Regions from separate parts of the Pseudomonas sp. SYWMCR5 genome, predicted to be linked through region 3. Evidence: riboswitches for the same ligand, from Rfam matches in the RefSeq annotation. Region 3 holds a riboswitch; each other region holds the start of a gene.
What was found. A riboswitch is a leader RNA that binds a small molecule or an ion and turns the genes downstream of it on or off. The one in region 3 is predicted to bind cobalamin.

Region 1 (7,169 bases), 250 kb from region 3:
AGGCCTTGATCGCCATCAAGTGCAAGGGATAGAACCCGTAGGCCCAGCGCCCTACAGGCACGATGGACGCCCCCTGGTAGGCCAGCATCCGCAAACCCAATGGCAGTGCCATTGCAGCTGTGGCCAGCACCAGCAGGGAAAAAGGCTGCCAGGGATGTGCCCGCAACCAACTGTTGGTCAGGTTGGCGCCCATTGCCAACAGACAGGGCACCAGCCATCCCGGCCAACCTCGCGACCACAGCACCAGGCAGGCCGCCGGCAGCAACACCCCCGGCAAGCCGTACATCAGTCGATCACTGAAAACCAGCGCCAGCCCGGCACTACCGAGCCCGACAATGCGCGCAGCAGGCTGCGGGTGCCTCACCCCCCAGGCGACCAGCAGGCCAAGGGTCAGGGTGGGCATGACGTTGAGCGTATGCGAGCCATTGTCCAGCCACCGGTACGGGCCTTCGGCAAGTATCGAGAAGGCCAGCATCCAGCTCAGGTAGCGAGCGTTGGCGGGGGTGTACAGCACGCCTGGCTGGCCGCGCGCGACATGACAGGCGATGACCAGGCAGAACAGTGGAAAGGCCAGTCGCCCGATCACGAACAACCCGTCGGCACTGGGCCACAGGTAGCGCAAATGATCGGCGACCATGCTCAGGATCGCCGTCCACTTGACCAGGTCGAGCCCGCTCGAGCGGCCGTTCAGTGCCCCACCTCGGATTGCGCCGAGGGGTTCAGGTAGCGTGTGGTCCAGGCCGCCAGGGGCAGCGGAGGCTGCTGCTGGAGGATACGACGCCAGATCAGCCCCAGGTCATGGCCGTTGAACATCGCGGCACCGCCACGCCAGTTCGCCGGGGTATCGACCACCCACTGTCCCTGGCTGTCGCGGTGAGCCATGCTGAAACGGAAGGTGTAGTTACCGGGAATGCCCATGCGCAGGTCGGTTACCACCAGTACATCGCCCACCACGTCATAACGCAGCCAGTCATCGGTGAACCAGCGCAGCCGCTCGTGCAGCGCGACGCCCTCGAGCACCTTGGCGGCCTCCAGGTTCAGCGACAGGCGCTGCATCTCGGGCGGTTCGCGGTCGAACACACTGCTCACGCCCTCGTAGTAATGACCATCCGGTGTCTTGGCCAGCACCCGCCAGACCAGGCTGTTGAAGGCCATGGGCACTGCACGCAGGTGATCGACCGCAACGCCCTGGCGGCCCAAGGCCTCCTGGAAACGCTGCTCGACCGCCATGCGCCCGGCCAGCCCAAAGCCCAGATACGCCGTGCTGAACACCAGGGCTGCCGTCATCAGGGGTATCGCCTTGCCGCTCAGCCCTCGCCACGCGGCATAGATCACAGCGACCAGCAGTGGCACGGTGTAGACCGGATCGATGATGAACACCGCCGCCCAGCTTTCGGGAATGAGCGGCAGCGGCCAGAACAATTGCGTGCCATAGACCGTGAACGCGTCCAGCAGAGGGTGGGTGACCAGCACCAGCCAGAACGCCACGAACAACCGGGGCCAACGGTATCCCTTGTCGGGCCAGCGCCTTTGCCCAACCCAGGCCACCAGCCACGCCAGCAGCAGCGCCAGACCGGTAAGGACGAAGATCGAGTGGGAAAAACCACGGTGATAGGTCATCTGCGAAACGGGGTCCGCATACCGGATCACCACATCGAGATCGGGCAAGGTGGCCAGCGCGGCGCCATACAGCAGCGAACGGCGGCCCTGGATGCGACCGAGCACCGTACCTTGCAGGGCGGCACCGAGTACGGCTTGAGTAATCGAGTCCAAGGTGAGTCTTCCATCGGCAGGGTCAGGGAAACCTACCCCTCGGCGCCCGCGGCGGCAAGCGTGCAGAGCCCCTCGATGGCACCGGGGAAACAGCTTGCAAACATGTGTCAGCACCGCTCGGGAAAAATTGCCTGCAGCGAGGCCATGGCTTCTGCTAAAAACGACGATTCCCAGCAGCCTGATGACACCCATGACCGACACCCTGCTCACTCACTTCAAACGCCGCTGGCTCATGTGGCTGGCCATGGCCCTGCTGGTGGTGGGCCTGCCCGCGGGCTGCGCGGTCTTGCAGCACAAGGAGCGCGAACTGGTGTTTCGTATCGAGCCGGGCCAGGCCAGTTGGTTCAGGGGCCTGCCGGCCGACGTACAGGAACTGGACCTGCGCCCGCGCAACTTCACCGGCGACCAGAGCCTGCATGCCTGGTGGTGGCCGGCCAAACGCGCCGATGCGCCGGCGATACTCTACCTGCACGGCGTACGCTGGAACCTCACCGGCCAGATGTTCCGCATCGAGCAGTTGCACGCCATGGGCTATTCGGTGTTGGCCGTGGACTACCGCGGTTTTGGCCAGAGCCGAGGCGACCTGCCGTCCGAAGCCACGGTTTACGAGGACGCCCGAATTGCCTGGGAGCGCTTCGCCCAGTTGCAGCCGGTGCCGGGCAAGCGCCTGATCTTCGGCCATTCGCTGGGCGGTGCGGTCGCTGTGGAGCTTGCCTCGGAGCTCGCACGCCAGGCACGCCAGCAAGGTAAGCCTGTACCTGCGCGCGGCCTGATTCTCGAATCCACCTTCACCTCCCTTGGCGACGCGGCGGCATCAGTGGCCGATACCACACTGCCGGTGCGCTGGCTGCTGTCGCAGAGATTCGACTCGCTGGGCAAGATCGCCGATATCGGTTTGCCGCTGCTGCTGGTGCATGGCCTGGATGATCGGTATGTGCCCCCCCGCTTCAGCGAGGCGCTGTTCGAGGCGGCCCAACAGCCCAAGACCTTGCTCCTGGTGCCGGGAGCGAGCCACAACAACAGCATGAGCCTGGCCGGCCAGCGCTATCGACGCGCGATCGAAGCATTGCTGTGAAACCACGGGTAACGATCACTGCACCGGCAGGAAATTCATCAATAACAGGCTCTGCGCGTAATTGAGGCCGATCCGTCGATAACGCTCATCCAGCATCTGCGCCAGCAGATCGAGGCGCGCCACGATCTTGCCGAATTCGACGGCAAAGCTGAGGTTGCTGCCCTCCTCCGAGATTTCGTTGGAAAACAGTAGCAACACACCATTGGCGTCCTGGCGCTGACTGAGCATCCAGGTAGCCTTTTCGATGTTGCGCGCGGCGTTATTGACGAACAGTGGATCAATCGCATCGGTCATGTAGAACTCGGTGCGCCCACCGTGGGCGGTAATCAACATGCTGCCGATGGCATAGATGAACGCCCCGACTCGATCTCCACGAAACTCCGGGCTCAAGGCGTAGCTCAGCGCCGCCAGGTCACGGCGCTCGCCCAGTTGCGGCAATGGCTGGCGCTGCTCGATGGCCTGGCGGATCTGGCGCTCGGCGGTGGCCGCGTCCAGATAGCCGGACTGCTTCCACTGATTGGGGTTGCGCAGGTAGAGCTTGTTCATCAGCAGATACAGGCTCTGCAGGTTGTCGCGCATGGACAAGGTCGCCATGCGGTCGACACTGGTCTGGAACAACTCGCTGGGATGACCATTGCCTAACTGGGTGAATACGTCGCGCCCCTGCTGCCCGGTGCACGCGCACAGGGCGATCAAGACACCCACCAGCGACAGGCGGGCACGGCGGCGATAGGCAGGAACAGGCATCTGCACCGGGGTCCAGGGTCAGCGGCCGGGCCGGAAATCGGCACAGCCTGGCCATGCATAGAGCCCCTGAACGCCAAAAAGTGCGACGTGCAAGGCAGGTTGATGATTTCCAGTCGCTACGCCTGCGCGATTCGTAACAAGAATTGACGACCAAAGCATGGCCGTGATCTCCTAATACATTACGTAGGGTGCCCCTTGCAGGGGTGAAACGGGAAACCGGTGCGTCAATGGCTCTTCATGAGCCTGACAAGTCCGGTGCTGCCCCCGCAACGGTAAGCGAGCGAGCGTCTGATCCACTGTGTCGGCAGTTCGGCATGGGAAGGTGACGCTCTCCCCAGGAGCCATGCTCCTGCTCGTCAGCCCGGAGACCGGCCCGACGTCTTGTGATCACACCCCGCGGTGGGCGGGCGCTGTTGCATGTCCCTGGGCGGTTCTCGCCTGGGGTTGCCGCGCTTCCTGTCGCCCATGAAAAAAAGCAGAGGAATGCGTCATGTCCGTCACCAGCGCCAAACACAGCATCGCAACCCCCGTCAGCCTCAGCCAGCGCCTCGTCGTTGCGGTCGGCGCCAGCCTGCTGGGCCTGTGCCTGGTGTACTTCGCCGGGTTCTCCCATCTCGAGGCGGTGCACAACGCTGCCCACGATACCCGCCACAGCGCCGCCTTCCCTTGCCACTGAGTGCCCGACAATGATCAAGCGTATCGCTCGAACTGCAGGCTTCAGTGGCCTGCTCGCCGCACTTTTGCTGACGCTGTTGCAGAGTTTCTGGGTCGCGCCCTTGATCCTCCAGGCCGAAACCTATGAAAACGCGGCGCCCACCGAGCAGCACGAACACACAGGTGAAGGTGCCGGGGGCCATGAACACGACGCAGAAGCCTGGTCGCCGGAAGATGGCTGGCAGCGGGTGCTGTCGACTGCCGGCGGCAATCTGGTAGTGGCAGTCGGTTTCGCGCTGATCCTCGCCGCACTCTACAGCCTGCGCGAACCTGGTCGGGTCAGTACGGGTGCCTTGTGGGGCCTGGGCGGCTTCGCCGTGTTCTGCCTGGCACCGACCCTGGGCCTGCCACCCGAACTGCCTGGCACCGCCGCAGCCGATCTGGGTCAACGCCAGACCTGGTGGATAGGCACCGCCGCCGCCACTGCTGTGGGCCTGGCGTTGCTGGTCTTCGCGCGCCACTGGCTGCTGAAGGTGCTCGGCGCAGCGCTGCTGGTGGTACCGCACCTGATCGGCGCCCCTCAGCCACTGGTGCATGAAAGCCTGGCGCCCGAAGCGCTGGAAGCACAGTTCAAGGTTGCCTCCTGGCTGACCAACGCAGCCTTCTGGGTCGCACTGGGTCTGCTGAGCGCCTGGCTCTACCGCCGCTCCGCGCAGGCCTGATGGCCGCGCTATATGTCGGTTTCGGCTGCCGCAGGGGTTGCCCGGCGGCGGTTCTGGAAACCCTGCTGCACCTTGCGCTGGCCGACAACGGCCTGAAGCTGGCCGCCTTGCGTGGTATCGCCAGCATCGATCTCAAGGCTCAGGAGCCCGGCCTGCGGCAACTGGCCGAGCAACTCGGCCTGCCCCTGACGCTATACAGCGCCCAGCAACTGCACCCATTCCTGCCCCTGCTCAGTTACCGCTCAGAAATGGCCTTCAACGCCACGGGCTGTTGGGGAGTGGCAGAAAGCGCAGCGCTGGCGCTGGCTGACGAGGGTCAGCGCTCGCCAATCCTGACAGTCACTCGGCAGGTGCTCGGTGACGCTACCCTTGCCCTGGCCAGCAACGGATAATCGCTTTTCATTTCACGTTTCAAGGACTTGCCATGACGGTCTATTTCATCGGTGCCGGCCCCGGCGACCCGGAGCTGATCACGGTCAAGGGCCAACGCCTGATCCGCCAATGCCCGGTGATCATCTACGCCGGCTCACTGGTACCGCCCGCGGTACTTGAAGGCCACACGGCCAGTACCGTGATCAACAGCGCCGAACTGCACCTCGAGCAGATCATCGCCGCCATCCGCGACGCCCATGACAAGGGGCTGGATGTCGCCCGTGTACACAGCGGCGACCCCAGCCTGTATGGCGCCATCGGCGAACAGATCCGCCACTTGCGCGAACAGGGCATCGACTACCAGATCATTCCTGGCGTCACCGCCACAGCCGCCAGCGCCGCCCTGCTCGGCTGTGAACTGACGCTGCCGGACATCTCGCAGACCGTCATCCTGACCCGCTACGGCGATCGCTCGCCGATGCCGGCAGGCGAGCAGCTGGCGGACCTGGCGCGCCACCGCAGTACCTTGGCCATCCACCTGGGGGTACGCCATCTACCGCGCATCGTCGACGAGCTGCTGCCGCACTATGGGGCAGATTGCCCGGTGGCAGTGATCCACCGCGCAACCTGGCCCGACCAGGACTGGGTCAGGGGCCGCCTCGCCGATATCGTCGACGCTGTTGCCGACAAAGGCTTCCGACGCACTGCGCTGATTCTCGTCGGCCACGTGCTAGGCGACGCGCCATTTGCCGACTCGGCCTTGTACCGCGCCGGCCACGCCCACCTGTATCGCCCCGGCGACTGAGGATTGTCAGCCAGCGTCCAGCGACCGACACTGGCGCATCACTGTCCGTACCGGAGTTGCGCCATGCTCGAGCTACGCCCCAATTGCGAATGTTGCGATACCGATTTGCCCCCCGATACCCTTGACGCGTTGATCTGCTCATTCGAATGCACCTTCTGTCGCCGCTGCGCCGAGCACCATCTGCAGGGACAGTGCCCGAATTGCGCAGGACAATTGCGGCAACGCCCGACGCGGGTCGGCACTGCGCTGATCAACAATCCCGCCTCCACGCAACGCGTGAACAAACCTCACCCAGCTTGTCTGCGCTCTACCTGAGCATCCTCACCCCATAACGGCCCGCGAGCGGCGTCGCCGCCCCACGCGCCGCTTTTTTGTAAGACTTTTCACCAACCAGTGGCGGCTTTTTCAACGCGCCTATACTCGCCATTATCAAAGCTTTCTGATGGACGTATCGTGCCTGCAGCCAGATTGGCCCTACAGACCCATTCCTGGATAACGTCAGGAACGAACATTACTTCGTACAGGAGTTTTCCCATGACCACCGTACTGATGGTCGATGATCACCCCACAGTTCGCCTTGCCGTGCGCATCCTGCTCGAACGCGAACGCTTTGATGTCGTTGGCGAGTCGGGTAATGGCATCGAAGCCGTACAGATGGCACGCCAGCTTGCCCCAAAAGTGGTGATTCTCGATATTGGGCTACCAGGCCTGGATGGCATGGAGGTGATCAAGCGTTTGCAATTGCTCGATCCTGCGCCAAAAATCATGGTACTCACTGGGCAGTCCTCCGACCTCTATGTTCGTCGCTGCCTGGATGCCGGGATCGCGGCTTTCGTCAACAAGGACGAAGACCTCGATGCCCTGTTGTTTGCGCTCAAGGCACTGGTCAAAGGTTATTCGACGTTTCCGCAGATGTCGGTGAACAGCAACACCCTGGCATCGGAAACGGTACGGCTCAACAGCCTGTCGAACCGGGAAATGGAAGTCTTGCGCAGGCTCGCGCGGGGAGAAAACAACAAGT
Region 2 (7,169 bases), 390 kb from region 3:
GCCTACCGAGACGCCAGCGGCGCGATCATCGGCGGCGGCAACATGGTCGCCGTGCACCTGGCCCAGGCCGTGGGTGGCAACCTGTTCCTGGGCTTCATCTCGGCGGTGGCCTTCGCCACGATTCTTGCCGTGGTCGCAGGCCTGGCGCTGTCCGGTGCCTCGGCGATCTCCCACGACCTCTATGCCTGCGTCGTGCGCAAGGGCCAGGCCAGCGAGCAGGAAGAAATGCGCATGTCGCGCATCGCTACTCTGCTGATCGGCCTGCTCGCGGTGCTGCTGGGGTTGCTGTTCGAATCGCAAAACATCGCCTTCCTCTCTGGCCTGGTGCTGGCGATCGCCGCCTCGGTCAACTTCCCGGTGCTGCTGCTCTCGATGTTCTGGAAGGGCCTGACCACCCGTGGCGCAGTAGCCGGCAGCATGGCCGGGCTGGTCTCGGCCATCGTGCTGGTGGTGCTGGGCCCGGCGGTGTGGGTCAACGTGCTGCACAACGAGCGCGCGCTGTTCCCCTACAGCAACCCGGCGCTGTTCTCCATGAGCCTGGCCTTCCTCGGTGCCTGGGCCTTCTCGGTCACCGACAGCTCGCAACGGGCCAGCGAAGAACGTGGCCGCTACCTGGGCCAGTTCATTCGCTCCATGACCGGGATCGGCGCCGCGGGCGCCAGCAAGCACTGAACCCTTGAACCTCGAATGTCGGATATAACAACAATGAACCACACTCGTCTCAAGTCGGCCGCCTGGCTGGCCACCCTCGCCCTGCCCTTGCCCGCCATGGCGGATTTCATCGCTGACAGCCACGCCCGCGTCGAGCTGCGCAACCACTACATCAACCGCGACTTCCGCCAGTCCAATGCGCCGCAAGCCAAGGCCGAGGAGTGGGCGCAGGGTTTCACCGCACGCTTCGAATCGGGCTTCAGCGAGGGCCCGGTAGGGCTGGGCGTGGATGCCATGGGGCAACTGGGGATCAAGCTCGACTCCAGCCGCGACCGGCGCAACACTGGCCTGCTGCCCTTCGGCCCGCACAGCCTGGAGCCGGTGGACGATTACAGCGAGCTGGGGCTGACCGGCAAGCTGCGGGTATCGAAGAGCACCTTGCGCCTGGGCACCCTGCAGCCGATTCTGCCCGTGGTGGTGTACAACGACACCCGCCTGCTGTCATCGACCTTCCAGGGCGGCCTGCTGACCAGCCAGGAGCTCGAAGGGCTGACCGTCAACGCCGGACGCCTGACCAAGGCCAACCTGCGCGACTCCTCCGGGCGCGACGACATTGGCTACGGCGCGGCCAGCAGCGACCACTTCGACTTCGGTGGCGGCAGCTACGCGATCACCCCGCAGACCAGCGTCAGCTACTACTACGCCAAGCTCGACGAGATCTACCGCCAGCAGTACCTGGGCCTGCTGCACACCCAGCCACTGGGCGAGGGTTTGAGCCTGCGCAGCGACCTGCGCTACTTCGACAGCCGCGGCGACGGCGCCGAACGCGCCGGGCGCATCGACAACCGCAACTTCAACGCCATGTTCACCCTGGGCGTGAAGGCCCACAAGTTCACCGCCACCTGGCAGCAGATGTCCGGCGACAGCGCGTTTCCGTTTCTCAACGGCGGCGACCCCTACACCGTCAACCTGGTCACCTACAACACCTTCACCCGCGCAGGTCTCGACTCCTGGCAGGTGCGCTACGACTACGACTTCGTCGCGATGGGCATTCCGGGCCTGAGCTTCATGACCCGCTATACCGACGGTCGCCACGCCGAAACCGCGACCCTCAGCAATGGCAGCGAGCGCGAGCGCGACACCGACGTCACCTACGTCATCCAGAGCGGCCCGTTCAAGGACGTCAGCCTGCGCTGGCGCAACGTCACCTTCCGTTCCGGCAATGGCCTGACCAACGCCGTGGACGAGAACCGCCTGATCATCGGCTACACCCTGGCGCTGTGGTAACCGCGCCCTTCAAAGGAGAACAGCATGTCTGACGCCCACACCCTTCAGAGTTTCATCGCCGGCCGCTGGATCGGCCAGCACGGCGCCCAGGCCCTGCGCAGCGCCCTCGACGGGCAAGTACTTGCCTACAGCCACGAAGAACGCCCGGACTTCGCCGAAGCGCTGGATTTCGGCCGCCGCCAGGGCCTCGCCGGGCTCATGGCCCTGGATTTTCAACAGCGCGCCGCACGCCTGAAGGCCCTGGCGTTGTACCTGGCCGAGCGCAAGGAACAGCTCTACGCCCTCTCCCACCACAGCGGCGCGACCCGGGCCGACAGCTGGATCGACATCGAAGGCGGCAATGCCACGCTGTTTTCCTACTCCGGCATCGGCACCCGCGAGTTGCCCTCGGGCAACCTGCTGCACGAAGGCCCGGCCATCCCGCTGGGCAAGCAAGGGCGTTTCGCCGGCAGCCATATCCTGGTGCCACGGGCAGGCGTGGCGGTGCACATCAACGCCTTCAACTTCCCGATCTGGGGCATGCTGGAGAAGTTCGCGCCGACCTTCCTCGCCGGCATGCCGTGCATCGTCAAGCCCGCGACGTCCACCAGCTACCTGACCGAAGCCGTGGTGCGCCTGATCGACGAATCCGGCCTGCTGCCGCCCGGCAGCCTGCAACTGGTGATCGGCAGCACCGGCGACTTGCTCGAGCGCCTGCAGGGCCAGGACCTGGTGACCTTCACCGGCTCCGCCGACACCGCCGCCAAGCTGCGCATGACGCCGAACCTGGTGCGCAACTCGGTGCCCTTCACGGCTGAAGCCGACTCGCTGAACTGCGCCATCCTCGGGCCGGATGTAACCCCGGACGACGAGGAGTTCGACCTGTACATCAAGGAGGTGGTGCGCGAGATGACCACCAAGGCCGGCCAGAAGTGCACGGCCATTCGCCGCGCCATCGTGCCGGCCAGGCACCTGGATGCCGTCGCCACCCGCCTGCGCGAACGCCTGGCCAAGGTGGTGGTGGGCGATCCGGCGGTCGAAGGCGTACGCATGGGCGCGCTGGCCTCCCACGACCAGCAGCGTGATGTCGGCGAGCGCGTGCGCAGCCTGCTGCAAAGCTGCGACCAACTGTTCGGCGCCAGCGACGGTTTTTCGCCGGTGGGCGAAGGCGTGGCCGAAGGTGCGTTCTTCGCCCCGACCCTGCTGCACGCACGCGACCCGCATGCCGAGGGCGGCGCCCACGATATCGAGGCGTTCGGCCCGGTCAGCACCCTGATGGCCTACGACGACCTGGACGAAGCCCTGGCCCTGGCCGCACGAGGCAAGGGCAGCCTGGTGGCGACCCTGGTGACCCGCGACCGCGCCATCGCCGCCAAGGCCATTCCCGCGGCCGCCGCCTGGCACGGCCGTCTGCTGGTGCTCGACCGCGAGGCTGCGCCGGAGTCCACCGGGCACGGCTCGCCGCTGCCACAGCTCAAGCACGGCGGCCCCGGGCGTGCGGGGGGCGGCGAAGAGCTCGGCGGCCTGCGGGCGGTCAAGCACTACCTGCAGCGTGCCGCGATCCAGGGTTCGCCGAGCATGCTGGCGGCAATCACTGGCGAGCACGTGCGTGGCGCTGAAGTGATCGAGACCGAGGTGCACCCGTTCCGTCGCTACTTCGATGAACTGCGCATCGGCGAGTCGCTGCTGACCCACCGACGTACCGTCACCGAGGCGGACCTGGTGAACTTCGGCTGCCTGTCGGGCGACCACTTCTACATGCATTTCGACGAGATCGCCGCCAAGCAGTCGCAGTTCGGCAAGCGCATCGCCCATGGCTACTTCGTGCTGTCAGCGGCGGCCGGACTATTCGTGTCGCCGGGTGAAGGGCCGGTGCTGGCCAACTACGGGCTGGACACCCTGCGCTTCATCAACCCGGTGGGCATCGGTGACACGATCCAGGCGCGCCTGACCTGCAAGCGCAAGATCGACCAGGGCAAGACCAGCCCGTTGGGGCAGCCGCAAGGGGTGGTGGCCTGGGATGTGGAGGTGACCAACCAGCTCGGTGAACTGGTGGCCAGTTACGACATCCTGACGCTGGTGCTCAAGCGCGGCTGATCATTGCCGGCCTGACGTGTCGGCCCTGGCGCGGGTGTGCCCCGCGACAGGGACGGTTGACTCCCCACCCCATAAATGCTCAGATGCGCCCCTTGTTTCAGGTGTCCCCTGCCGCCGAGCCGGGGATTAAACGGGAAGCCGGTGCCTCGCTCCTGCGAGCAGTCCGGCGCTGCCCCCGCAACGGTAAGCGAGCGATGCATTCGATACACCACTGTGCCAACGGCATGGGAAGGTGAATGCCTCATGCCCCTCGCAAGCCCGGAGACCGGCCTGTCACAGCAGTTGGCAACTCCCGCGGTGGGCGGGCGCAGGCCGGTTCTCGCGGCGGCCGCGCGCCCGCGACAGCTGCGCGCACCTCCACCGTTCGGGTATCACTCACCCTGCGACGGTTGGTTCATCCATGTCATGCCCTACCCTGCACATCCAAGGCCTGCACTGGTCGCCGCACAGCGGTGGGCAGCCGCTGCTGGAGGGTATCGACCTGCAGATCGGCGCCGGTGAATTCGTCGGTCTGATCGGCCCCAACGGCAGTGGCAAGACCAGCCTGCTGCGCTGCGCCTACCGCTTCAATCGCCCCAGCGCCGGTCAGGTGCACCTCGATGGCGAGGATATCTGGCAGCGCAACCCACGCTGGGTCGCCCAGCGCATCGCGGTGATGCTGCAGGAGTTCCCCGAAGACTTCGGCCTGAACGTGCGTGACGTCGTTGCCATGGGCCGCACCCCGCATCTGGGCTGGTTCGAGGGCGACGGCGAGCCGAGCCTGATCGACGACACCCTCGCCAGGCTCGACCTGCTGCCGCGCGCCCTCGACGCCTTCGTCTGCCTGTCGGGCGGCGAAAAGCAGCGCGTGCTGCTGGCGCGGGCACTGGTCCAGCAACCTCGGCTGCTGATCCTCGACGAGCCGACCAACCACCTCGACCCACGCTTCCAGCTGGCCCTGTTGCAGCAACTGCGCAGCACCGGCCTGAGCCTGCTGGCCAGCTTCCACGATCTGAACCTGGCCGCCGCCTTCTGCGATCGGCTGTACGTGATCGATGCCGGGCGCATCGTCGCCCACGGCACGCCAGAACACGTGCTCACCGAGCAATGCCTGGCCGAGGTGTTCGGCGTACAGGCCCTGGTCGACCGCCACCCGCTGGCCTCCCATCCACGCATTACCTGGATCAGCCCTGCATGAAATCGCTGCTCACCAGCCTGGCCCTGCTGGCCGCCCTGCCCCTGGCCGCCGAGGCCGACAACTATCCACTGACCGTGCGCAGTTGCGAGCGCGACGTCACCTTCACCCATGCGCCGCAGCATGCCGTCAGCCATGACATCAATCTCACCGGCATGCTCCTGGCCCTCGGGCTGCGCGACCACATGGCCGGCTACAGCGGCATCAGCGGCTGGAAAACCCTCGACCCAAGCCTGCGCGAAGCACTTGACGGGCTGCCAGAGCTGGCGCCGCGCTACGTGTCGGTGGAAAACCTGCTCGATGCCAACGCCGACTTCTTCCTCGCCGGCTGGAGCTACGGCATGCGCATCGGCGGGCCGGTCACCCCACAGACCCTCGCGCCCTTCGACATCCCGGTGTATGAACTGAGCGAGTCGTGCTCCTGGATCATGCCCCAGCGCCAGGCCAGCCTCGAAGACCTCTACCGCGACCTGGACAACCTTGGCCGGATCTTCGATGTGCGCGAGCGCGCCACTGCGCTGGTTGGCCAGTTCCGCCAACGCGTCGAGCGCGTTGCGGCGCAGATGGCCGAGATCAAGCAACGGCCGCGCGTATTCCTCTATGACAGCGGTGAAGACCGCCCCACCACTTCCGGGCGCCTGGGGATGCCGCAGGCGCTGATCAGCACGGCAGGAGGTGATAACGTCATGAGCGATGTGGCCGCCAGCTGGACCCAGGTGAACTGGGAGAGCGTGGTGGAACGCGATCCGCAGGTGATCGTGATCGTCGACTACGGGCCCACCAGTTGGCAGCACAAACGCGACTTCCTCCTGCACCACCCGGCGCTGGGCAGTGTCGAGGCGATCCGCAAGCAGCGCTTCGTGGTGCTGTCGTACCTGGAGGTGACACCGTCGGTGGAGAACGCCCAGGCCATCGAGACCCTGGCCACGGCCCTGCATCCGCAGCGCTTCGCCGAGGCCCGCCGCTGATGCCGATTCGCAGCCCTGCGGGCTATCGCCTGCTGATCGTTTCGCTGCTGCTGGCCTTGCTGCTGTCGTGCCTGCTGTCGCTGGGGTTCGGCTCGGCGCAGGTCGCATTGGGCAAAGTGGTCGGCATTGTCCTGCAGCAGGTGGGGCTGGGGGCAAGCGGCGACTGGAGCCGCGGCCAGGCGCAGATCGTCTGGCAGATCCGCGCACCGCGCGTGTTGCTGGGGGCGCTGGTCGGCGCAGGGTTGGCAATGGTCGGCGGCGCCCTGCAGGCGGTGACCCGCAATCCCCTGGCCGATCCGCACCTGCTGGGGGTCAGCTCCGGGGCGGTGTTCGGCGCAGTGCTGGTGGTGCTGTTTCTCGGCCCGTTCGCCGGGGCCTTCAGCCTGCCCCTGGCCGCGTTCATCGGCGCGTTGGGCAGTATGTTGCTGGTGCTCGGCGTGGCCAGCCGCGGTGGGCGCCTGGAGAGCGATCGCCTGCTGCTGGCCGGGGTGGCGGTGTCGTTCGTGGTAATGGCCGCCGCCAACCTGCTGCTCTACACCGGCGACCCGCATGCCGCCGCCTCGGTGATGTTCTGGATGCTCGGCGGGCTGGGCCTGGCGCAGTGGTCGCTGTTGTGGCTGCCGGCCGTTTGCGTGCTGGCGGGCTTCGTACTGTTGATGAGCCTGGCGCGGGCGCTGAACGCGCTGATGAGTGGCGAGCAGACCGCTGTGAGCCTGGGCTTCGACACCCGGCGCGTGCGGGCCAAGGTGTTCGTCGGTACGGCGTTGCTGACCGGTGTGCTGGTGTCGCTGTCGGGCGCCATCGGTTTCGTCGGTCTGATGCTGCCCCACGTGGCTCGTCGCCTGGTGGGCGCCGAGCATCGCCGCCTGCTACCGGCCTGCGCCTTGCTCGGGGCGCTGTTCATGATCTGGGTCGATGTCGGCGCACGCACCCTGATCACCCCGCAGGATCTGCCAATCGGCATCGCTACGGCGGCCATCGGCGGCCTGTTCTTCATCCTCTTGCTGAGGCGC
Region 3 (7,169 bases):
CGTAGTATTCGTCGGCCAGCTGCTCCAGATGCCGCAGCGGCCCGTAGGTTTCGGCGCGGGTCAGTGGCGGCATCAGGTGGTCGATGATCACCGCCTGGGTGCGGCGCTTGGCCTGGGCGCCCTCACCGGGGTCGTTGACGATGAACGGGTAGATGTTCGGCAGCGGGCCGAGCAGCGCATCCGGCCAGCACTCGGCGGACAGCCCGACGCCCTTGCCGGGCAGCCACTCCAGATTGCCGTGCTTGCCGACATGGATCAGCGCATCGGCGGCAAAGCCGTTGCGCAACCAGAAATGGAACGCCAGGTAGCCATGCGGCGGCACCAGGTCCGGGTCGTGATACACCGCGCTCGGGTCTACCTGGTAGCCCCGGGCCGGCTGGATACCGACAAAGGTCAGGCCGTAGCGCAGACCGGCGATCATCATCCGGCCACTGCGGAACATCGGGTCTTGCTCAGGCGCGCCCCAGCGTTCGCGCACCGCACGCTGGTTGGCCTCGGGCAGGCAGGCGAAGGCCGCGAGGTAGTCGTCCAGAGACAGGCTCTGGGCACAGGGGCGCTGGTCGAGGTGATCCAGGTCGTTGGTCACGCCGCCGAGCAGTTCGTGAATCAGCGCCGTGCCCGTCTGCGGCAAGCCAGCAACCGGATAACCCTCGGCCTGCAGGGCATGCAGGATGTTCAGCGCGGCGCCAGGCGTGTCGAGCCCCACGCCATTGCCGATACGCCCGTCGCGGGTCGGATAGTTGGCCAGCACCAGCGCCACGCGCTTCTGGGCATTGGGCAGTCGCGCCAGCTCGACCCAGCGCCGTGCCAGCTCTGCGACGAAATCCATGCGTTCGGGGTGGGCCTTGTAGCAGACCACATCGGACTGGCTGCGCTCGCTGCGCCAGGCCAGGTCCTTGAAGCTGACCGGTCGGGTGATGATGCGCCCGTCCAGCTCCGGCAAGGCGATGTGCATGGCCAGGTCGCGCGCACCCAAGCCCTGCTCGCTGGCTTCCCAGCCGGGCTGGTTGTCCTGGGCGCAGATCGCCTGCAACACCGGCACGTCGCGGCGCAGCGGACGCAGGTTGGGCCGCTCGGGGCTGGACAAGGCAAAGCCTGTGGTGTTGATGACCACTTCGGCGCCGACCTCGTCGAGCCAGGCCTCTACCTGTTCGAGACAGGCCGCCTCCTTGAGACTGGCGACTGCGATCGGCAACGGGTTCAGCCCGGCGGCCTGCAAGCGCTGGCAAAACACATCGATGAACCCGGTGTTGGCGGCCTGCAGGTGCGAGCGGTAGAACAGGATCGGCGCCACCGGATGCTCCGGGTGCCACTCGGGGAACCAGTCTTCAAGCCCTGCACTGGGCTTGCCGGGGTGGTAGACCGTGGTGCGCGGCAGCGGCTGGGGTTCGTCCCAGGCATAGTCGCGCCCCAGCCACTGGCTGGCCAGGCAATTGAACAGGTTGGCCGCATTGGCCTTGCCGCCCTGGCGCAGGTAGTGCCAGAGCCGCTCGGCCTGTTCGGCCGGCACCGTGCCCAACTGTGTCAGCTCCGGGTCGGGGCGGTCATCGCCGGGCACCAGGATCAACTGCACGCCACGCGCGGCGAGTTCGACCAACTGCTCGACGCCATAGCGCCAGTAGCCGACACCGCCGTGCAGCGATACCAGGATCACCTTGGCATGGCGCAACACCTCATCGATGTACAGGTCGACGGAGGCGTGGTTCTGCACCTGCATGGGGTTGGCCAGGCGCAGGCTGGGGAAATCGTCCGGCAACTGCTCGGCGGTTTCGGCGAGCAGTGCCAGGTGAGAGTCACCGCTGCAGAGAATCACCAGCTCGGCGGGTGTCTGGCCGAGGTCGGCAATGCTGTCGTCCGGCACGAAGCCGCCGGGCTGGGTCCGCAGCAGGTGCATGGATCAGGCGCCCAGGGCCTGGCGCAGGCGCGCTTCCAACTGTGCCGCGTCAAGGTCCTGGCCGATCAGCACCAGGCGGGTGATGCGCGGCTCGTCGCTGCGCCAGGCGCGGTCGAAGTGCTTGTCGAAGCGCGTGCCCACACCTTGGATCAACAGGCGCATCGGCTTGCCGGGGATCGCGGCAAAGCCTTTGGCGCGCAGGATGCCGAACTCGGTGACCAGTTGCGTCAGGGCATCGAGCAGCAGGCTTTCGTCCGCTTCAGGCAGGTCGATGGAGATGGAGTCGAAGGCGTCATGATCGTGATCGTCATGATCGTCGCCGTCGTGGTGCGAATCGTGGTGGGTGCGACGACCATCGATGTGCACTTCGGACTCGGCACCCACGCCCAGCAATACATCCAGCGGCAGGCGACCGCTGCTGGCCTCGATCACCTTGACGGCCGGCGGCAGCTCCTCGGCGACTTCGGCGCGGACCTTGGCCAGGCCCTCGGCGTCGATCAGGTCAGCCTTGTTCAGCACTACCAGGTCGGCACTGGCCAGTTGGTCGGCGAACAGCTCATGCAGCGGGGATTCGTGGTCCAGGTTGGGGTCGAGCTTGCGCTGCGCGTCGACCTGGTCCGGGTAGGCGGCGAAGGTGCCGGCGGCCACGGCTGGGCTGTCGACGACGGTGATTACCGCATCGACGGTGCAGGCATTGCGGATTTCCGGCCACTGGAAGGCTTGCACCAGCGGTTTGGGCAGGGCCAGGCCGCTGGTCTCGATGAGAATGTGGTCCAGGTCGCCACGGCGAGCGACCAGCTCACGCATCACCGGGAAGAACTCTTCCTGCACGGTGCAGCACAGGCAGCCGTTGGCCAGCTCATAGACGCGGCCGTTGGCCTCTTCCTCGGTGCAGCCGATGCTGCACTGCTTGAGGATTTCGCCGTCGATACCCAGCTCGCCAAACTCGTTGACGATGACCGCGATGCGTCGCCCCTGGGCGTTGTCGAGCATGTGGCGCAGCAAGGTGGTCTTGCCCGAGCCGAGGAAGCCGGTGACGATGGTGACGGGAAGTTTGGCCAGTGTTTTCATGTGGCGATGCCCTTGGCAGCAATGGTGCGGGCATGCGGGACGAAAGCCACGACCGACCGGCCGGGCTCGCTCGCCACCGGATCACCCCGCCCGGTTGAAAGTCGAATACGTTGCGAGGCAGGTCTCCTGGCTTGCACTGCACGACCTCCAGCCGTCAGGACGACGCCTTCCCGCGCGCGGGCGCAGTGGCTGTGTCGACCCTGTTCAGTGCTTACAGTTGCGGGGGCAGCCGCGGCTTGTACCGCGTTCCCGTCTTAGCTCCGGCAGCGCCGGAGAACCTCGAAGCGGCAAGGCTACGCAGTGGTGCGCAGGTGGTCAACCGTCTGACGCTGATCGGAGCCTTCAGATGCCACCCCCGGCCAGCAACTCGGTCAGCACCTGCGCCAGGGCCTTGACCATCACATCGGCCGTTGGCCGGTGGACGATGACGATCTCGTAGCTGTCCACCTCCGGCAAACCTTGCGCCGCCCCCAGTACTCGGTGCTCGGCGGTGGCCGCGCGCGGCGGCAGCAAGCTCACGCCCATGCCATCGGCCACCGCGGCCTGGATACCGGAAAGGCTGGAGCTGGTGAAGCTGATGCGCCAGCGCCGGCCCATGCCTTCGATGGCATGGATCATGTCTTCGCGGTACAGCCCGCGCGGTGGAAAGGTGACCAAGGGCACCGGGTCAAGCTCGAAGGCCGGCATGCGCACGCTGTCGATCCATTGCAGGCGCTCGGGCCAGCAGGACACCCCCTCGCGGCTGTTGCGCCGCTGCTTGAGCAGCACCAGATCGAGTTCACCATTGTCGTAGGCCTGGCTCAGGTCGCGGCACAGGCCGCTGGTGACTTCCAGCTTGACCTGCGGGTGCAGGCGGCTGAACGCCGACAACGTATTGGTGGTTCGCCCGCCGACGAAATCTTCGGGCACGCCAAGGCGCACGGTGACGCCAACCATGGCCCCGGCCAGGGCCTCGAGCATCTGGTCGTTCAGCGCCAGCATGTGCCTGGCATAGCCAAGCAGCGTCTGCCCGGCGTCGGTGGGCAGCACGTCGCGGTTGCCACGCACCAGCAGGCGATGGCCGACCATCTCCTCGAGGCGTCGTACCTTCTGGCTGATGGTCGACTGGGTCGAATGCAGACGGGCTGCAGCCGTGGTGAAGCTGCCGCAATCGGCGACCACGACGATGGCGCGCAACAGGTCGAGATCGAACAGAGCCCTATTCGGTTTTACGCTGATGGACATGAGGGTATTCGGTTTTCAAATGATGACGCTGACTTCTAGCATGGCCCTTCGAGGCGGGCAACGTTGATGTATTCGGAAATCCACTACAGCTCATCCAGATAATTCGTTTCAGTTGCCTGCAACTTTTTCCCTAGGATGAGGCTTTGCCTCAGGAGCCCTACGCATGCGCCACACCCTCGCCGCCTGCCTGCTGGCCTTCACCTGCCTTGCCGCCCACGCCGAGACCACGTCCATGGATACCCGCCTGCTTTATGCCGCCCAGCGCGGCGATGCACCTGCCATCCGTCGCCTGCTCAAGGAACCGGTGGCGCTCGACAGCCGCGATGGCCAAGGGCGCACACCTCTGCTGGCCGCGACCCACGGCAACCACATCGACGCGGCCAAGGTGCTGATCGAGGCCGGCGCCGATGTGAACGCCAAGGACAACATCCACGACAGCCCCTACCTGTATGCCGGCGCTCGCGGCCTGAACGAGATCCTGCGCCTGACCCTGGCGCACGGCGCCGACCTCGCCAGCACCAACCGCTACGGCGGCACGGCGCTGATTCCGGCGGCGGAGCGTGGCCATGTGGAAACAGTGCAGATGCTGATCGATGCTGGCGTGGACGTGAACCACCTCAACCGGCTGCACTGGACCGCCTTGCTCGAGGCGGTGATCCTTGGCGACGGCGGTCCGCGCCATGTGGACATTGTGCGACGGCTGCTGGCGGCCGGCGCGGACCCGGCGATTGCCGACAAGGATGGCGTGACGGCGCTGGAGCATGCGCGCACGCGCGGGTATGCAGAGATGGTGGCGTTGCTGGAGCGGTGATGAACCGCTGGCCCGTGCCAAGTACGCTGCGGTGGATGGCACGGGCTACGCCCGTGTTCGCGGGACAAGTCGGGGCGCCGAACCGCCGCCCCCACAAGGGGATTGGGCGGGCCTTTAGATTTTGAGCGAGATAGTTGTTCCTACACTTCCTCGTACGGCAAACCCACATAATTCTCGGCAATGTTCACCAGGCCGGCATCGGACGACAGGAAGTACTCCCGGTCCGCCTCCTGCATCTTCTGGTCCCAGGCATCCTTGTGTTCGCCAAAATCATGCAGCAGTTGGGTCATGAACCAACTGAAACGCTCACCCTTCCACACCCGCCGCAGCGCCAGCGGTGAGTAGCGCTCCAGCAGGTCGCTGCGACCTTCGCGGTAGACCTTGACCAGGATGCGATACAGATAGTTGACGTCCGAGGCTGCCAGGTTCAGGCCCTTGGCCCCGGTCGGTGGCACGATATGCGCCGCATCCCCCACCAGGAACAGGTGCCCGTACTGCATCGGCTCGACCACCAGGCTGCGCAACGGCGCGATGCTCTTTTCCAGCGCAGGGCCTGTGACCAGGCGCGCCGCGACGTCCTCGGGCAGACGAGCCTTGAGTTCGTCCCAGAAACGCGCATCGGGCCAGTTCTCCACCCGCTCGTCCAGCGGCACCTGCAGGTAGTACCGGCTGCGGGTGGTGGAGCGCTGGCTGCACAACACGAAACCACGGTCATGATGCGCATAGATCAGCTCGTGGTTGACCGGCGGGGTATCGGCCAGCAAGCCCAGCCAACCAAACGGATAGACCCGCTCGTACTGCTTGAGCACACCCTGCGGAATGCTCTGGCGCGAAACGCCATGAAAACCGTCGCAGCCAGCGATGTAATCGCACTCGACGCGGTGCAACTGGCCGTCCTTCTCGTAGGTCACGTAGGGCCGTTCATCCTTGAGCCCGTGCGGCTGCACGTTGCTCGCGCCATACACGATCGGCGCCCCGCTCTGCTCGCGGGCCTGCATGAGGTCGCGGGTGACTTCGGTCTGGCCGTACACCATCACCGTCTTGCCACCGGTCAGAGCCTTGAGGTCCAGGCGCTGGCGACGCCCTGCCACCAGCAGTTCGACGCCTTCGTGCACCAGCCCTTCACGGTCCATGCGCGCCGATACCCCGGCCTCGCGCAGCAGGTCGACGGTGCCCTGCTCCAGCACGCCGGCGCGGATCCGGCCAAGCACGTACTCAGGGGTCTGGCGTTCGAGAATGAGCGTGTCGATGCCCGCCTTGTGCAGCAGTTGACCAAGCAGCAGGCCAGAAGGGCCGGCGCCAATGATCGCAACCTGGGTTTTCATTGTTGTTGTCTCGCCTTGTCGATGCCGTACTGGCGGCAGCCGGCATACGTTATTCGGGTTAGCCCCTGCATTTTTACTGGCGCAAAAAGCTGAAAAGGTGTCATATCCGATGAAAAATCTGCACTTTTCAAAATTCCGTGCGATCAGCGCACAGGTGTCCCGACCATGAAATCCTCCCTTCCCGGCGTACCGCTGTTCCAGCTCTATGGCGAGAACCACGCCTGGCCCGGCAGCGATCTGCTGCACTGCGAATCGATCCCGGCACGCAGCCGCCTGCACCACTGGGAGATCAAGCCGCACCAGCACGCCGAACTGTTCCAGTTGCTCTACGTGCAGCGCGGGCACGCGCTGGTGGAAATCGAAGGCCGACATAGCGAGATCCACGAGGCAGCGATCCAGGTGGTGCCACCGCTGACGGTGCATGGCTTTCGCTTCAGCGCCGACATCCAGGGCCATGTACTGACCTTCGGTACGGCGCTGGTGACCGACCTCGAGCAGCGCCTGGGTGCACCCCTGGCGGTGCTGGCATCGGCGGCATGCTACCCGCTGGGCCGCGACCGCACGCGCCTGCGCGGGCTGATCGACACCTTGCAGCAGGAGTACCAGGGCAGCGCACCCGCTCGCGCCGCCATGCTGCAGGCGCTGGTGACCGCCCTGATGGTGTGGATCAGCCGCCGCCAACAACTGGGCCAGGCACCGCGCAACCGCGACGAGCGCGACCGCCACTTGCTCGGGCACTACCTGCGCCTGGTCGAAGCGCATTACCGCCAGCACCTGTCGGTCGATGAGTTTGCTGCTCGCCTGGGCATCACCAGCCTGCAGCTCAACCAGCTGTGCCGCGCGC
Region 4 (7,169 bases), on a different contig from region 3:
TGCTCATGGCCGCTCTCCCCATTGGTTCTCGTAGAGCATCTCGCTCAGCGGCCGCTCACGCGCCCAGTCTTCCAGCACCAGCATGGGCGCTTCGTAAAATTTCGCCACCGGCCCCAGGCACAACACCGCCACCGGCTTGGCCCCAGTCGGCATGCCCAGCAGCTCGCCCAGCGCCTGCGGGTCGAACAACGACACCCAGCCCATCCCCAGCCCCTCGGCGCGTGCGGCCAGCCAGAGGTTCTGGATCGCGCAGGCCATCGACGCCAGGTCCATTTCCGGCAGGGTGCGGCGGCCGAAGATGTGCGGCTCGCGCTTGTCCATCAAGGCGGCAACCAGCACCTCGGCGCACTCGCCGATGCCTTCGACCTTGAGCTTCATGAATGCATCGGAGCGCTCACCGAGGGCCTCGGCGGTGCGAATCCGCTCTTCCTCCACCAGCGCCTGGATGCGCAAGCGCAGATCGCGCTGGCTGATCCGAATGAAGCGCCAGGGCTGCATCAACCCGACGCTGGGCGCCTGGTGCGCGGCGGCCAGCAGCCGGGCAAGCAGCGCAGGCGCCACGTCGCCGCCGATGAAGTGGCGCATGTCGCGACGCTCGCCGATCGCGCGGTAGACCGCAGCGCGCTCGGCCTCGCTGAAAGCGTGTTCGTTCATGGTCGCAACAGCGCCACCGCCGCTTCGGGGTTGGAAGGGAAATAGAAGTGCACGTAGGACGCCGTCAAGCGCCCCAGACGATAGACCGCCTCGTTGCCACGTCCGCCATTGGGGCTCAGGCCACGGGCGATGGGCACAAGCTCGGTGGTGGTCAGGGAGTGGTGATAGGTATGGCCACGCAGGGTGCCTTCAGGCAACTCGACAGCCTGCAGCGCCAAGGCGGCGAGGCGCTTCTGCATCACGGCTTCGCCGGGCAACAGTCCCAGCAGCTCGGCGCGCTCGCCCGCAACGTCGGTCAAGGCATCGAGCAGATAGAGCATGCCGCCGCATTCGGCCAACAAGGGTTTGCCTTCGGCATGATGGCCGCGGATCGCCTCGCGCATCGGCGCGTTGGCCGCCAGGGCGTGGTGATGCAGTTCGGGGTAGCCGCCAGGCAAATACAGGCTGTCGACCACAGGCAGGTGGCGATCATGCAACGGGGAGAAAAACACCAGCTCCGCGCCGTGATCGCGCAGCAGGTCGAGATTGGCGCCATAGAGGAAGGCGAAGGCCTCGTCGCGGGCCACACCGATGCGCACACCGGCCAGGCTTGCGGCCGAGTGCACGGTTTGTGGCTCGACAAAGGCCACCGGTGGCGGCAAGGCAGCATCGCAGCTGGCGCCCAAGGCCTCGGCGGCGGCGTCCAGGCGTGCATCCAGATCGTTCAGCTCACTGGCCTGGACCAGCCCGAGGTGACGGCTGGGCAATTCGATGCCGCGCTCGCGAGACAACCCGCCATACCAGCGCAAGCCTTCGGTCAGGCTGCCTTCGAGCAGTTGCGCATGACGCAGGCTGCCGACCCGGTTGGCCAGCACGCCAGCGAATGGCAGGTCGGGCTGGTAGCGCGCCAGCCCCAGGGCCAGGGCCCCGAAGGTCTGGGCCATGGCAGTGCCATCGATCACCGCCAGCACCGGCACGCCGAAATGCCGCGCCAGGTCAGCGCTCGACGGCGTGCCGTCGAACAGCCCCATGACACCCTCGATGAGGATCAGGTCGGCTTCGGCGGCGGCGTCCCACAACAGGCGGCGGCTCTCCTGCTCGCCGATCATCCACATGTCCAACTGATACACCGGGGCGCCACTGGCGCGCTCCAGGATCATCGGGTCGAGAAAATCCGGCCCGCACTTGAACACCCGCACCTTGCGCCCGAGGTTGCGGTGCAGGCGCGCCAGGGCGGCAGTGACGGTGGTCTTGCCCTGGCCGGAGGCCGGTGCGGCGATCAACACCGCTGGGCAATGACGGGTGGCTCGACTCACAGTTCAACGCCCTTCTGTGCGCGGATACCGGCCTGGAAGGCGTGCTTGAGCATGCCCATCTCGGTCACGGTGTCGGCCAGCTCGATCATCTCCGGCTTGGCGGCGCGGCCCGTGACGATGACGTGCTGCATCGGTGGACGGGCCTGGATGTCCGAGAGCACCTGGTCGAGGTCGAGGTAGCCGTGCTTGAGGGCGATATTCAGCTCGTCGAGCACCACGAACTGCACCGACGGGTCCTGCAGCAACTGGCGGGAGACCGCCCAGGCCGCTTCTGCAGCCGCGATGTCGCGCTGGCGGTCCTGGGTTTCCCAGGTGAAGCCCTCGCCCATCACGTGGTAGCGCACTTCATTGGGGAAGCGGCGGAAGAACAGCTCTTCGCCAGTGCTGTTGCGACCCTTGATGAACTGCACCACCCCGCACTGCATGCCATGCCCCAGCGCGCGGGCGAGCATGCCGAAGGCCGAGCTGCTCTTGCCCTTGCCATTGCCCGTGAGCACCAGCAGCAGGCCACATTCGTTGGGGGAGTTGGCGATACGTTCGTCGATGATCGCTTTTTTGCGCTGCATGCGCGCCAAGTGGCGTTCGTCGCGTTCGGTGGATTCGCTCATCAGGGGTTCTCCGCAAGCTGTCGACGCACCGGTCGGGCACTCGCGGGCGGGCACCAGGCAACGACAGAAAACAAGGCAGGCAGGCGAAGGGAGCGCGCAAAAGCCGTGGCGACACCACGGGGCAGCGCGCATCACCCTCCGTGATGCCGTTGGCAGTGACAGGCCGGTCTCCGGGCTCGTGAGCCGGGCCTTGGCCCGAAACCGCGCGCCTTCCCGGGTGTGGACACCCAGTGGCCTTGCGCGGCCTTGACTCACCTACCGTTGCGGGGGCAGCGCCGGATTCGCGCCCTGCTGGCGCCCACCGGCTTCCCAGTTTCACCCTGCCGGAGCTGATCCGCAGAGCACCTGAAACACGCCGCGAAGGTTAGAGGGTTGCACCGGGAGCGTCAATTAAACGCGGACGATGAACGGTTGATCTGGATGCTTGTCTCACTATTGAAGCAGTGATATCACACAGCCATCACCGGCTGTACGCGACCATAATAAAAGGAGAGCGCGGCATGCAAGGCTTGATCATCAACAACCCGCACCTGGAGTTCCTGCGCCCGGCCCTGGAGCGCTGGATCGACTGCATCGACCGTTTCAACCAGATCCACGGCGACGGCGACGCGCCCTACTGGCATGGTGCCCAGGCCAATGCCGGTATTCTCGCCGCGGCGGCCTGGCAGGCCGAGCTGGTGGCGCTGCAGCACTATCAGAGCAAGAAGCAGCGTGACGAAGGTGAGCGAGAAGGGCGCTGCGATCTGTCGATTGCCGGTGCCGAACACTCCATTCATCTGCACACTGAACAGCGCTGGCCGAAGATCGCCCGCCTGGATCTGGCGGGGGCCCTGCAGGAGGCGGCGACGTTGGCGCGGCTGGCAGCCTATCCCAGCCAGCTCAAGGCCGGGGCGCTGTTCGTCAGCCCGTGGAAGGCGGGGCAGAATGCAAGCCCCGAGGAACTGCAGGATCTGGTCGATGACCTGAACAAGCACACGGCCTGTGCGATTGCCTGGTACTTCCCGTATGCGTACCGCAAGCTGCATAACGAGTCGGGGCAATACCATCCGGGGGTGGCGCTGCTGCTCAAGCAGGCTTGAATGTACGTCGGGGCTGCTGTGCAGCCCCGACGATCTCAGGGATTCTGCGCCAGATGCCCCGGCGTCAACACCCGCTTGGCCTGCAGGTAGGCCTTGGACCAGTAGCTGTTCGACAGGTAGTCCAGCCGCACCGTACCGCCGGTGGACGGCGCATGCACGAAGCGCCCCTCACCCACGTAGATCCCGGCATGGCTTACCTGCGAACCACCGCCGGTGGCGAAGAACACTAGGTCACCGGACTGCAGCGCGTTGATGCTCACGGTCGGCGCACGCATGACGATCATCTCGCGGGTCGAGCGTGGCAGGCTGATGTTCGCCGCATCGCGGTACACATAACCGATCAGGCCACTGCAATCGAAGCCCGAGTCCGGCGTGTTGCCGCCCCAGCGATACGGGGTGCCGACCAGACCGATGGCACGGATCAGCACGTCGTCAGCCACGGGCGACGAGGAAGGCTGGTCAATGAAGGTAACCTGCGGCTTGGCCACGGGTGCCGGGGCCGGAGCACGGCTGGAACAGGCGGCAAGCAGTGCCACCAGGGAGAGGAATGCGAAGCGCGTCATCATCGCCATGGGTCAGAACCTGTCTGAGACCAATCGGCCGCAGCCGAAAAAAGAGTTAAGGATTTAGATTAGACGCTATTCGTAAATGCGCACGGCGGCTAGCTTTTCAGCTACGCCGCCGTGCGAGGATACAGCATTTTGATATCAGTTGCGCGACAGGGTAGTGGTCGGCGCCATGGCCAGGGCACGCTTGGCTTCGATGAAGGTCTTGCTCCAGTAGCGGTCACCGAGGTTATCGATGCGCACACCACCGCTGCGGCGGCTGCTGGAGTGGATGAACTGGTTGTCGCCCAGGTAGATGCCGGCATGGCTGACACGGCCACGGCCATTGGTGCTGAAGAACAGCAGGTCACCTGGCTTGAGCTTGTTGCGTGCGACCTTGGGTGCGTCGACGTTGATCATCTCGCGGGTCGAGCGCGGCAGGTTCATGCCGGCCTCTTCGCGGAACAGGTAGCCGATGAAGCCGCTGCAATCGAAGCCGGACTGCTCGGAAGTACCGCCGAAACGATAACGGGTGCCGATCAGCGACATGCCGCGCTCCAGGATGCTGTCTGCAAGGACGGGCAGCTGGTAGGGCTTGCTGTTGCTGGAGAAGGCTTGGAGGTCTTCATCGGTGGCGAGGTCTTCTTCATCGAATACCGACGAATGCGACGCCTTGGCCTTGACCGCGGTTTGCGCGGTGACCGATGGGTGATCCTGGGGCTGGGAAATCGGGCCTTGGGCCGCGCAGCCAAAAAGCAGGGTCACGAGTGCGAGTGGCACGAGGGGTGCGAAGCGCTTGAGCATGGGCACGACCGTGTCTGTAATCCTTTAGAAGGGGGAAACTATGCCTTCTATCGGACCTATTTGCAAATTTTATCGAAAAAAATGTGACTTTTGCGTTTTGCCGCTCTGGCCCGGTGTTTTCAGGGTTACCAGCCGAGGGTTTCCTTGAGGAAGGGAATGGTCAATTTGCGCTGGGCCTGCAGCGAGGCCTGGTCGAGGCGCTCGAGCAGATCGAACAGTGCGCTCATGCTGCGCGTGCCACGGGTGAGAATGAAGTGCCCGACCTCATCGGTCAGGTGCAGGCCACGGCGCGAGGCCCGCAGTTGCAAGGCGCGCAGCTTGTCTTCGTCGGACAGGCCACGCATCTGGAAAATCAGTGCCAGCGTAAGCCGTGACTTGAGGTCGGCAAGCTTGATCGGCAGCTCCCGCGGCGAACTCGATGCCGCCAGCAGCAAGCGCCGGCCGCTGTCTCGCAGGCGATTGAACAGATGGAACATCGCCTCTTCCCAGTCGGCCTTGCCGGCAATCACGTGCAGGTCGTCGATGCACACCAGCTCGTACTGCTCCAGATGATCGAGCAGCTCCACGCCACGGTCGAGCAATTGCGCCAACGGCAGGTAGACAGCGGGTTCGCCCAGTTGCTGGAAACGGTGGGTGGCGGCCTGCAGCAGGTGAGTACGCCCCGCGCCCTGCTTACCCCATAGATAGATGAGGCTCTCGGTCCAGCCGGCGTCGGCTTCGCACAGCCGCTCGACATAGCCCAGCGCCGCGGCGTTGGCACCCGGATAGTAGTTGATGAAGGTGGCGTCATCGCGCAGGCGCACACCCAGGGGCAACTGGATCGGTTTCATGCTGGCGGGCGGTCGCGAGGACCAAAGGGGGCCTTTGGTGAAGAGTTTGCAAAGTCTATACCCGCAACGCGGGCGGCACAATCAGGGAGGGGAATAGCGCAAGCAAAATCAACGGGTTGCGTGATTTTTGAACAACCAGAACAGCGTCCCGGCCAAGCGCCTCATCCGGTAGCGTGCCAAACTCGAAGTCGCCTGGGTGCAAAAGCAGGTCGCCTGGGTGCGATTTTTCCGCTCGGCCGACTCATAACCTGAGCGGCAGCCACCGCCGCGCGGGGCGTCATGACATAACAACGATAATCACCGTCTCGTGAGGGGAAAAGTCATGCAGCGATCGATCAAGGCGGCCACCTGCGCCACACTCCTGAGTATCAGCGCAGCCAGCTGGGCCGCAGAGCCCGCCGCTTGCCAGAATGTGCGCATGGGCTCGGTGAACTGGACCGATGTCGTCGCCAGCAGCGCCGTCGCCGAAGCCCTGCTCGACAGTCTGGGCTACAAGGTCAAGCAGACCAGCGCCTCGCAGCAGATCGTCCTGGCCGGCATGGCGGAAAAACGCCTCGATGTGTTCCTCGGTTACTGGCAGCCGACCATGCAATCGGTGGCCAAGCCCTTCCTGGACAAACAGCAGATCGACGTGATCAGCCCCGCCACCCTCGCCGATGCTCAGTCCACCTATGCCGTGCCTGCCTACGCCTACGACGCAGGCCTGAAGACCTTCGCCGACATCGCCAGGTTTCGCGACAAGCTCAAGAACCAGCTGTACCTGATCGAGCCAGGCAGCGGCATGAACCGCATCACCGCGCAGATGATCGCCGAAGACAAATTCGGCCTGAAGGGCTTCAAGGGCATAGAGTCCAGTGAGGCTGGCATGCTGACAGCGGTCAAGCGTGCCGTGCAGAAGGGCGAGTGGGTGGTGTTCGCCGGCTGGAAGCCGCACCCGATGAACCTGCAGATCGACATGCGCTACCTCTCCGGCAGCGATGACGCCTTCGGCCCCAACGAAGGCTCGGCCACCGTCTCGATCATGACCGCTGCCGGTTACCAGCAACAATGCGGCAACGTCGCCAAGCTGCTGCACAACCTGCGTTTCACCAGTGAAGGTGTGAGTCAGGTCATGGAGCCGATCCTCAACCGCAAAGCGCCGCTCGATGCCGCGCGAGACTGGCTCAAGGCACACCCCGAGCAGGTCTCGGCCTGGCTCGAAGGCGTCACCACGTTCGACGGCAAGCCCGCCGATGCGGCATTGGTCGCGCAACAGTAATGCAGCGCTACGCACTCTCGGCCGGCATGCAGGCCTTCATCGAGCGGACCCGCGCCTTCGGCGTGGCCGATCCTGCACTGTCGGCCCAGCGCGCGG

Region 1: it holds a riboswitch for cobalamin, as region 3 does, so the genes downstream of both, AC2CGW_RS08915 (CbtB domain-containing protein) here and cobW (cobalamin biosynthesis protein CobW) in region 3, are expected to answer to the same signal.
Region 2: it holds a riboswitch for cobalamin, as region 3 does, so the genes downstream of both, AC2CGW_RS08400 (ABC transporter ATP-binding protein) here and cobW (cobalamin biosynthesis protein CobW) in region 3, are expected to answer to the same signal.
Region 4: it holds a riboswitch for cobalamin, as region 3 does, so the genes downstream of both, cobO (cob(I)yrinic acid a,c-diamide adenosyltransferase) here and cobW (cobalamin biosynthesis protein CobW) in region 3, are expected to answer to the same signal.

What each region holds. Positions count from the first base shown of each region.
Region 1 covers NZ_JBXUNH010000002.1:683,825-690,993, forward strand. Annotated here, with positions in the region: gene AC2CGW_RS08895 (TraX family protein) at 1-739, opposite strand, end outside; gene AC2CGW_RS08900 (metal-dependent hydrolase) at 688-1,773, opposite strand; gene AC2CGW_RS08905 (alpha/beta hydrolase) at 1,964-2,848, shown strand; gene AC2CGW_RS08910 (hypothetical protein) at 2,864-3,595, opposite strand; cobalamin riboswitch at 3,765-3,986, shown strand; gene AC2CGW_RS08915 (CbtB domain-containing protein) at 4,086-4,271, shown strand; gene AC2CGW_RS08920 (CbtA family protein) at 4,282-4,971, shown strand; gene AC2CGW_RS08925 (cobalamin biosynthesis protein) at 4,971-5,363, shown strand; gene cobM (precorrin-4 C(11)-methyltransferase) at 5,396-6,148, shown strand; gene AC2CGW_RS08935 (DUF1272 domain-containing protein) at 6,212-6,463, shown strand; gene AC2CGW_RS08940 (response regulator transcription factor) at 6,683-7,169, shown strand, end outside.
Region 2 covers NZ_JBXUNH010000002.1:539,713-546,881, forward strand. Annotated here, with positions in the region: partial or broken gene AC2CGW_RS08385 (cation acetate symporter) at 1-672, shown strand, start outside; gene AC2CGW_RS08390 (OprD family porin) at 706-1,938, shown strand; gene paaZ (phenylacetic acid degradation bifunctional protein PaaZ) at 1,963-4,014, shown strand; cobalamin riboswitch at 4,097-4,302, shown strand; gene AC2CGW_RS08400 (ABC transporter ATP-binding protein) at 4,415-5,191, shown strand; gene AC2CGW_RS08405 (ABC transporter substrate-binding protein) at 5,188-6,156, shown strand; gene AC2CGW_RS08410 (FecCD family ABC transporter permease) at 6,156-7,169, shown strand, end outside.
Region 3 covers NZ_JBXUNH010000002.1:930,725-937,893, forward strand. Annotated here, with positions in the region: gene cobN (cobaltochelatase subunit CobN) at 1-1,894, opposite strand, end outside; gene cobW (cobalamin biosynthesis protein CobW) at 1,898-2,965, opposite strand; cobalamin riboswitch at 3,065-3,262, opposite strand; gene AC2CGW_RS10065 (LysR substrate-binding domain-containing protein) at 3,308-4,189, opposite strand; gene AC2CGW_RS10070 (ankyrin repeat domain-containing protein) at 4,353-5,000, shown strand; gene pobA (4-hydroxybenzoate 3-monooxygenase) at 5,141-6,325, opposite strand; gene AC2CGW_RS10080 (helix-turn-helix domain-containing protein) at 6,491-7,169, shown strand, end outside.
Region 4 covers NZ_JBXUNH010000001.1:580,463-587,631, forward strand. Annotated here, with positions in the region: gene cbiB (adenosylcobinamide-phosphate synthase CbiB) at 1-7, opposite strand, end outside; gene bluB (5,6-dimethylbenzimidazole synthase) at 4-654, opposite strand; gene AC2CGW_RS02625 (cobyrinic acid a,c-diamide synthase CobB) at 651-1,949, opposite strand; gene cobO (cob(I)yrinic acid a,c-diamide adenosyltransferase) at 1,946-2,557, opposite strand; cobalamin riboswitch at 2,702-2,921, opposite strand; gene AC2CGW_RS02635 (hypothetical protein) at 3,058-3,636, shown strand; gene AC2CGW_RS02640 (C40 family peptidase) at 3,672-4,208, opposite strand; gene AC2CGW_RS02645 (C40 family peptidase) at 4,344-4,985, opposite strand; gene hda (DnaA regulatory inactivator Hda) at 5,111-5,815, opposite strand; gene choX (choline ABC transporter substrate-binding protein) at 6,138-7,073, shown strand; gene AC2CGW_RS02660 (alpha/beta hydrolase) at 7,073-7,169, shown strand, end outside.